2 regions of the Pseudomonas sp. SDO5532_S415 genome follow, and region 2 is predicted to be linked to the other one. Evidence: riboswitches for the same ligand, from Rfam matches in the RefSeq annotation. Region 2 holds a riboswitch; the other holds the start of a gene.
What was found. A riboswitch is a leader RNA that binds a small molecule or an ion and turns the genes downstream of it on or off. The one in region 2 is predicted to bind cobalamin.
Positions count from the first base shown of each region.

Region 1 (3,399 bases), on a different contig from region 2:
TGCGCCAGGCCAGATCCTTGAAACTGATCGGTCGGCTGATGATGCGTCCGTCCAGTTCCGGCAGCGCGATGTGCATCGCCAGATCCCGGGGTCCGAGGCCCTGCTCGCTGGCGCGCCAGCCCGGCTCGTTGTCCTGGGCACAAATCGCCTGAATCACCGGGATGTTGCGGCGAAACGGCCGCAAGTGCGGCGCTTCGGGGCTCGATTGCGCGAACCCAGTGGTGTTGAGAATCACCCCCGCCTCGACTTCATCCAGCCAGTCCTCGACCACCGTCAGGCAACCGGGTTCTTTCAAACTGGCCAGCGCAACCGGCAACGGGTTCAACCCCGCCGCCTGCAAACGCTGGCAGAAAACATCGATGAAAGCGGTGTTCGCCGCTTGCAGGTGCGAGCGATAAAACAGTACCGCCGCCACGGGCTGATCGGCCTGCCAGTCAGCTTGCCAATCCTGCAGCGTCGCGGGGCTTTTTTGCGGGTGGTAAATCGCCGTGCGCGGCAGGGTTTGCGGCTCGGACCATGGGTAATCACGACCCAGCCAGCGACTGGCCAGGCAGCGAAACAAGTCCAGGGCATTGCCCATGCCACCCTGACGCAGGAAGTGCCAGAGCCGGTCGCGGTCCTCAGGGATCACGGTGCTCAGGTCGCTGAGTTCCGGGTCCGGGCGATCATCGCCCGGGACCAGAATCAGTTGCACACCACGTTGCGACAACTCCACCAGACGCTCGATACCGTAACGCCAATAGGCTATGCCGCCATGCAGCGATATCAGAATGACTTTGGCGTGGCGCAGCACTTCATCGACGTACAGATCGACCGAGGCGTGATTCTGTACCTGCATCGGATTGGCCAGGCGCACGCTCGGGTAGTCGTCGGGCAACTGCTGCGCTGCCTCGGCGAGCAGCGCCAGGCTGGAGTCGCCGCTGCACAGGATCACCAGCTCGGCGGGGGTTTGTCCAAGGTCGGCAATGTTGTCATCCGACACAAATCCGCCGGGCTGGGTCCTGAGCAGGTGCATGGCTTACACGCTGAGCGCGGCGCGCAGTTGCGCTTCGAGCAAGGCAGCGTCCAGTTCCTGGCCGATCAGCACCAGCCGGGTGATACGCGTTTCTTCAGCGCCCCACTGCCGGTCGAAGTGCTTGTCGAAACGGGTGCCCACGCCCTGGATCAGCAGGCGCATCGGTTTGTTCGGGATCGCGGCGAAGCCCTTGACCCGCAGGATGCCGTGCTGGACCACCAGTTGGGTCAGCGCATCCAGCAGCAGGCTTTCGTCAGCCTGTGGCAACTCGATGGAAATGGAATCGAAAGCATCGTGATCATGATCGTCTTCTTCGCCTTCATGATGGTGGTCGTGATGGCTGTGACGGCTGTCGATGTGCTCTTCGGAACCGGCGCCGAGGCCGATCAGCACGTCCAGCGGCAGGCGACCGTTGCTGGCTTCGATGACTTTCACCGCCGGTGGCAGTTCCTCGGCGACTTCCAGGCGCACGCGGGCCAGATCTTCCGGGTTGATCAGGTCGGCCTTGTTGAGGATCACCAGGTCGGCGCTGGCCAGTTGGTCGGCGAACAGTTCGTGCAGTGGCGATTCGTGGTCCAGGTTCGGGTCGAGTTTGCGCTGGGCGTCGACCTGATCGGGGAACGCGGCAAAAGTACCGGCGGCCACCGCCGGGCTGTCGACCACGGTGATCACCGCGTCAACGGTGCAGGCGCTACGGATTTCCGGCCACTGGAAAGCCTGGACCAGCGGTTTTGGCAGGGCCAGGCCCGAAGTTTCGATGAGGATGTGATCGAGATCGCCGCGACGGGCCACCAGTTCGCGCATGACCGGGAAGAACTCTTCCTGGACGGTGCAGCACAGGCAACCGTTGGCCAGTTCATAGACCCGGCCAACAGCTTCTTCTTCGGTGCAACCGATGGAGCATTGCTTGAGGATCTCGCCGTCGATGCCCAGCTCGCCGAACTCGTTGACGATCACCGCGATGCGGCGGCCCTGGGCATTGTCGAGCATGTGCCGCAGCAAAGTGGTTTTGCCCGAGCCGAGGAAGCCGGTAACGATGGTGACGGGGAGTTTGGCCAGTGTTTTCATCGGATGCCCTTTGGCAAGGTGGCGGGCATACGGGACGAGAACCGGCAACGCGCATGCGAGCCGGAAGCGTTCGCCACCGGATCACCCCGCCCGGTTGTAGTGAGAATCTGTATCGAGGCAGGTCTCCTGGCTGACGGTGTGCCAATCATTGGACTGGCGTTCGCTGCGCCTTCCCGCGGGCTCAGGACATGAGCGTGCAGTGGCGTGGCAGCGAACATCACCGTTCACAGTTGCGGGGGCAGCCGCGGCATCGACCGCGTTCCCTTCTTAGCTTCGGCAAACGCCGAAGAACCTCGAAAGCGCAAGGCTACGCATGGTATGGGGGCGGGTCAATGTCTTGTGACACCCTCACTGGCCCCTTCGCGAGCAGGCTCGCTCCCACATTGGAATGCGGCCACCTGTGGGAGCGAGCCCGCTCGCGAAGAATTCACCTCGGTTCAAGATGAGAACCCCTGCCAATTGACGCCCCACCCTCGCCCATGCTCTCCTACACCTCTTGTTACGGGTGCCCTTCACAGGGTGAAACGGGAAACCGGTGAATCATGTGCTTTACTCTAGAGCCATGTCAGTCCGGTGCTGCCCCCGCAACGGTAAGCGAGCGAAGTGTCAGATCCACTGTGTCGATGAGGCATGGGAAGGTGATGCTTGCAGGTCAAGGCGAAAGCCTGCGCCCCTCGTGAGCCCGGAGACCGGCCCGCAACACAAAGTGACCAAAACATCACTGAATGACAAACCCGCGGTGGGCGGGCGCTGTTCGAATCCCTGCGCTCGCTGGTGCGCGGGTTCTTGCATGCGCTTTTGATTCCCCGCTGACAGAACAGAGGGAAACGCCATGTCGATCATCAGCAGCACCGACCACAGCAGCACCGCCAGCAGCACCACAACCCTGACCCAACGCCTGACCGCCGCCGTATTCGCGTCGATCCTCGGCGCCAGCCTTGTGTATTTCGCCGGTTTCTCGCACATCGAAGCGGTCCACAACGCCGCTCACGATACCCGTCACAGCGCCGCATTCCCGTGCCATTGAGACCTGCCGACATGATCAAGCGTATTGCGCAAACCGCAGGTTTCACCGGGTTGCTGGCCGCCCTGCTGCTCACACTGCTGCAAAGCCTTTGGGTTTCTCCGCTGATTTTGCAGGCCGAGACCTACGAAAAACCCGAACCCGCCGCCGTTGAAGTGCACGAACACGCCGCCGGCGTCGCCGCCCACACTCACGACGGCGAAGCCTGGGAGCCGGAAGACGGCTGGCAGCGCGTGCTGTCGACCACAGGTGGCAATCTGGTGGTGGCGGTCGGTTTCGCCCTGATGCTCGC
Region 1 covers NZ_JBSVWS010000056.1:1,417-4,815, forward strand. The annotation lists partial or broken gene cobN (cobaltochelatase subunit CobN) at 1-1,015, opposite strand, end outside; gene cobW (cobalamin biosynthesis protein CobW) at 1,019-2,083, opposite strand; cobalamin riboswitch at 2,183-2,394, opposite strand; cobalamin riboswitch at 2,570-2,795, shown strand; gene ACW9HW_RS14745 (CbtB domain-containing protein) at 2,916-3,110, shown strand; gene ACW9HW_RS14750 (CbtA family protein) at 3,122-3,399, shown strand, end outside.
Region 1: another riboswitch for cobalamin. It lies ahead of cobW (cobalamin biosynthesis protein CobW); the one in region 2 lies ahead of cobO (cob(I)yrinic acid a,c-diamide adenosyltransferase).

Region 2 (3,399 bases):
ATCCGCATCACGGATCGGCGAGAAAAACCGCAGCTCGGCGCCCATCGCCCGCAGCAAATCAAGGCTGGCGCCGTAGGTGAAGGCAAACGCTTCGTCCCGGGCCACGGCAATGCGCACGCCGGCCAGCAGTGGCTCGGCGGCAATCACATCCGGCGCGGCGAATTCAACCGCCGGCGGCAGCGCAACCTCGCAACTGCCGGCCAAGGCATCGGCTGCCGCATCGAGACGCACATCGAGGTCGTTCAACTCGCTGGCCTGGACGAGGCCGAGGTGTCGACTCGGCAATTCGATCCCGGTTTCCCGGGACAACGCACCATACCAACGCAGGCCTTCGGTCAGGCTGCCTTCGAGCAGTTGTGCATGACGCAAGGTGCCGACACGATTGGCCAGGACCCCGGCGAACGGCAAGTCCGGCTGATAGCGCGCCAGCCCCAGTGCCAGTGCGCCAAAGGTCTGGGCCATGGCGGTGCCGTCGATCACGCCCAGCACCGGCACACCGAAGTGCCGTGCCAGATCAGCGCTGGACGGTGTGCCGTCGAACAGCCCCATCACGCCTTCGATCAGGATCAGGTCGGCGTCGCCTGCGGCTTCCCACAACAAGCGGCGACTTTCCTGCTCGCCGACCATCCACATGTCCAGTTGATACACCGGCGCACCGCTGGCGCGCTCGAGAATCATCGGGTCGAGAAAGTCGGGGCCACATTTGAACACGCGAACCTTGCGCCCCTGATTGCGATGCAATCGGGCCAGCGCGGCGGTGACAGTGGTCTTGCCCTGTCCGGAGGCCGGCGCGGCAATCAGTACCGCGGGGCAACGACGGGGTTGACTCACAGCTCAACGCCTTTTTGCGCTTTGATCCCGGCCTGGAACGCGTGCTTGATCATGCCCATCTCGGTGACGGTGTCGGCCAGTTCGATCATCTCCGGTTTGGCACCGCGACCGGTGACCACCACGTGCTGCATCGGCGGACGTGCCTGCAAATCACTGAGCACCTGATCGAGATCGAGGTAGCCGTGCTTGAGCGCGATGTTCAATTCATCCAGCACCACCAGGCCGATGGATGGATCGCGCAGCAATTGCTGCGACACCGCCCAGGCCGCTTCAGCGGCGGCGATATCACGCTGACGGTCCTGGGTTTCCCAGGTAAAGCCCTCGCCCATCACATGAAAGCGCACCTGCTCGGGGAAGCGCCGGAAGAACAACTCCTCGCCCGTGCTGTTGCGCCCCTTGATGAACTGCACCACGCCGCACTGCATGCCGTGGCCCAGCGACCGGGCGAGCATGCCGAACGCCGAGCTGCTCTTGCCTTTGCCGTTGCCGGTCAGCACCAGCAACAGGCCGCATTCGTTCGGGGAATTGGCGATGCGTTCGTCGATCACGGCTTTCTTGCGCAGCATGCGCGCCAGATGACGTTCGTCACGATCAGGGGTATCAGTCATGGGGAGCTCTCCGTTGAGGCTGGATAACGGCGGGCAGGCACAAGAATAGACGGCAAGAAGCCTGGCATCGCCCACCGTGATGCCGCTTGGATGGATCAGGCCGGTCTCCGGGCTCATGAGCGGCGTTGGCCTGACTGCGCGCCTTCCCATGTCTTTTGACACAGTGGCTCAAGACGCAGCTTTCACTCATTTACCGTTGCGGGGGCAGCGCCGGAATTGCAGACCTTCGTGCTTTGAAGTGACCACTCACCGGCTTCCCTGTTTCACTCTGTCGGCCCAAGCCACAGAGCACCTGAAACAAGCCGCGAAGGTTAGAGGGTTGGGGGTGGAGCGTCAATTGAAGACGGGGCGTATGAGTGAATAACAGCCGCCCATCCACAATTTGACGTCAATCTTGTGCCACACTCTCAGCAGTGATATCAAAGAGCCACAACCCCACAACACAATAAAAAGGGTGAGCCCCATGCAAGGCATGATCATCAGCAATCCGAAGCTGGAATTCCTGCGACCGGTGCTGGAGCGCTGGTTCGAGTGTATTGACCGCTACAACGCTGTGCGTGGAGATAATGAAACACCGTACTGGCTCGACGAAAAGGCCAATCTCGGCCTGCTCTCAGCTGCGGCATGGATGGCGGAGACGGTCACGCTGCAACAATCGCCCACCCGCAAACAGATCGAAGAAGGCGAACGCAATGGCCGCGCCGACCTGTTTATCGCCACCCCCGAGGCCCGCACCTGGCTGCAGGCCACGCAACGCTGGCCACGGGTCAACAACCTGAACCTGACCCAGGCCCTGCACGACATCACCAGCAACGCCAGGCAAATCAGCTACGCGAGCGACCTGAAGCTCGGTTGCCTGTTCGTCGCCCCGCAAAAAGCCCAGCACGGCGCCACTCCGGAAGAACTGCAAGACATGGTCGACGACCTGCAAAAGGAGCACACCTGCGCCGTGGCCTGGTATTTCCCCTACGCCTATCGCAAGTTGCACAACGAAGCGGGCCACTATCACCCCGGCATCGCCGTGCTGCTGAAAGAGGCTCGCGGCTGAGGGTTGAACCATCCAGCGTCCAGACTTCTCTATGATTAGATCAAGGCATTCATAGGGAAGATCAGCAATGCGCACGCCTCAACTCGCTTTTGTCATCGCCCTCGCCGGAGGGCTCGCCGCCTGCGGTGAAACCTCCAGGCTGCAAGTCTCCGACGGCACCGGCCCGTCGCCCAAGCTGCCAGAACCGAACAAAACACTGATCCCGACTGTGAACATCGCGCCGGCCATCGGCTGGCCGGACGGCGCGAAACCCGTCGCTGCCGCCGGCACGCAAGTGGCCGCGTTCGCCGAAGGCCTTGATCACCCGCGCTGGCTTTACGTGCTGCCCAATGGCGACGTGCTGGTCGCCGAAACCAACGCCCCGCCAAAACCCGATGGCGGTCAAGGCATTCGTGGCTGGGTCATGAAAAAAGTCATGGGCCGTGCCGGGGCTGGCGTGCCGAGCCCGAACCGCATCACCTTGCTGCGAGATTCGGATCACGATGGCATTGCCGAGACCCGCACGGTCTTCCTGGAAAATCTCAACTCGCCTTTCGGCATGACCCTGGTCGGCAATGATCTATACATTGCCGATACCGATCGCCTGCTGCGCTTTCACTATGAAAACGGCGAGACGGTGATCAAGTCGCAGCCGATCAAAGTGGTGGATTTGCCGGGCGGCGCCCTGAATCACCACTGGACCAAAAACGTCATCGCCAGCAAGGACGGCAGCAAGCTGTACGTCACGGTGGGTTCGAACAGCAACGTCGGCGAAAACGGCATGGATCAGGAGGAAGGACGTGCAGCGATCTGGGAAGTGGATCGCGCCACCGGCAACCACCGGATCTTTGCTTCGGGGATTCGCAATCCGAACGGACTGGCCTGGGAACCCACCAGCGGTGCTTTGTGGACTGCGGTCAATGAGCGGGATGA
Region 2 covers NZ_JBSVWS010000094.1:4,605-8,003, forward strand. The annotation lists gene ACW9HW_RS19240 (cobyrinate a,c-diamide synthase) at 1-831, opposite strand, end outside; gene cobO (cob(I)yrinic acid a,c-diamide adenosyltransferase) at 828-1,439, opposite strand; cobalamin riboswitch at 1,521-1,750, opposite strand; gene ACW9HW_RS19250 (hypothetical protein) at 1,903-2,487, shown strand; gene ACW9HW_RS19255 (PQQ-dependent sugar dehydrogenase) at 2,555-3,399, shown strand, end outside.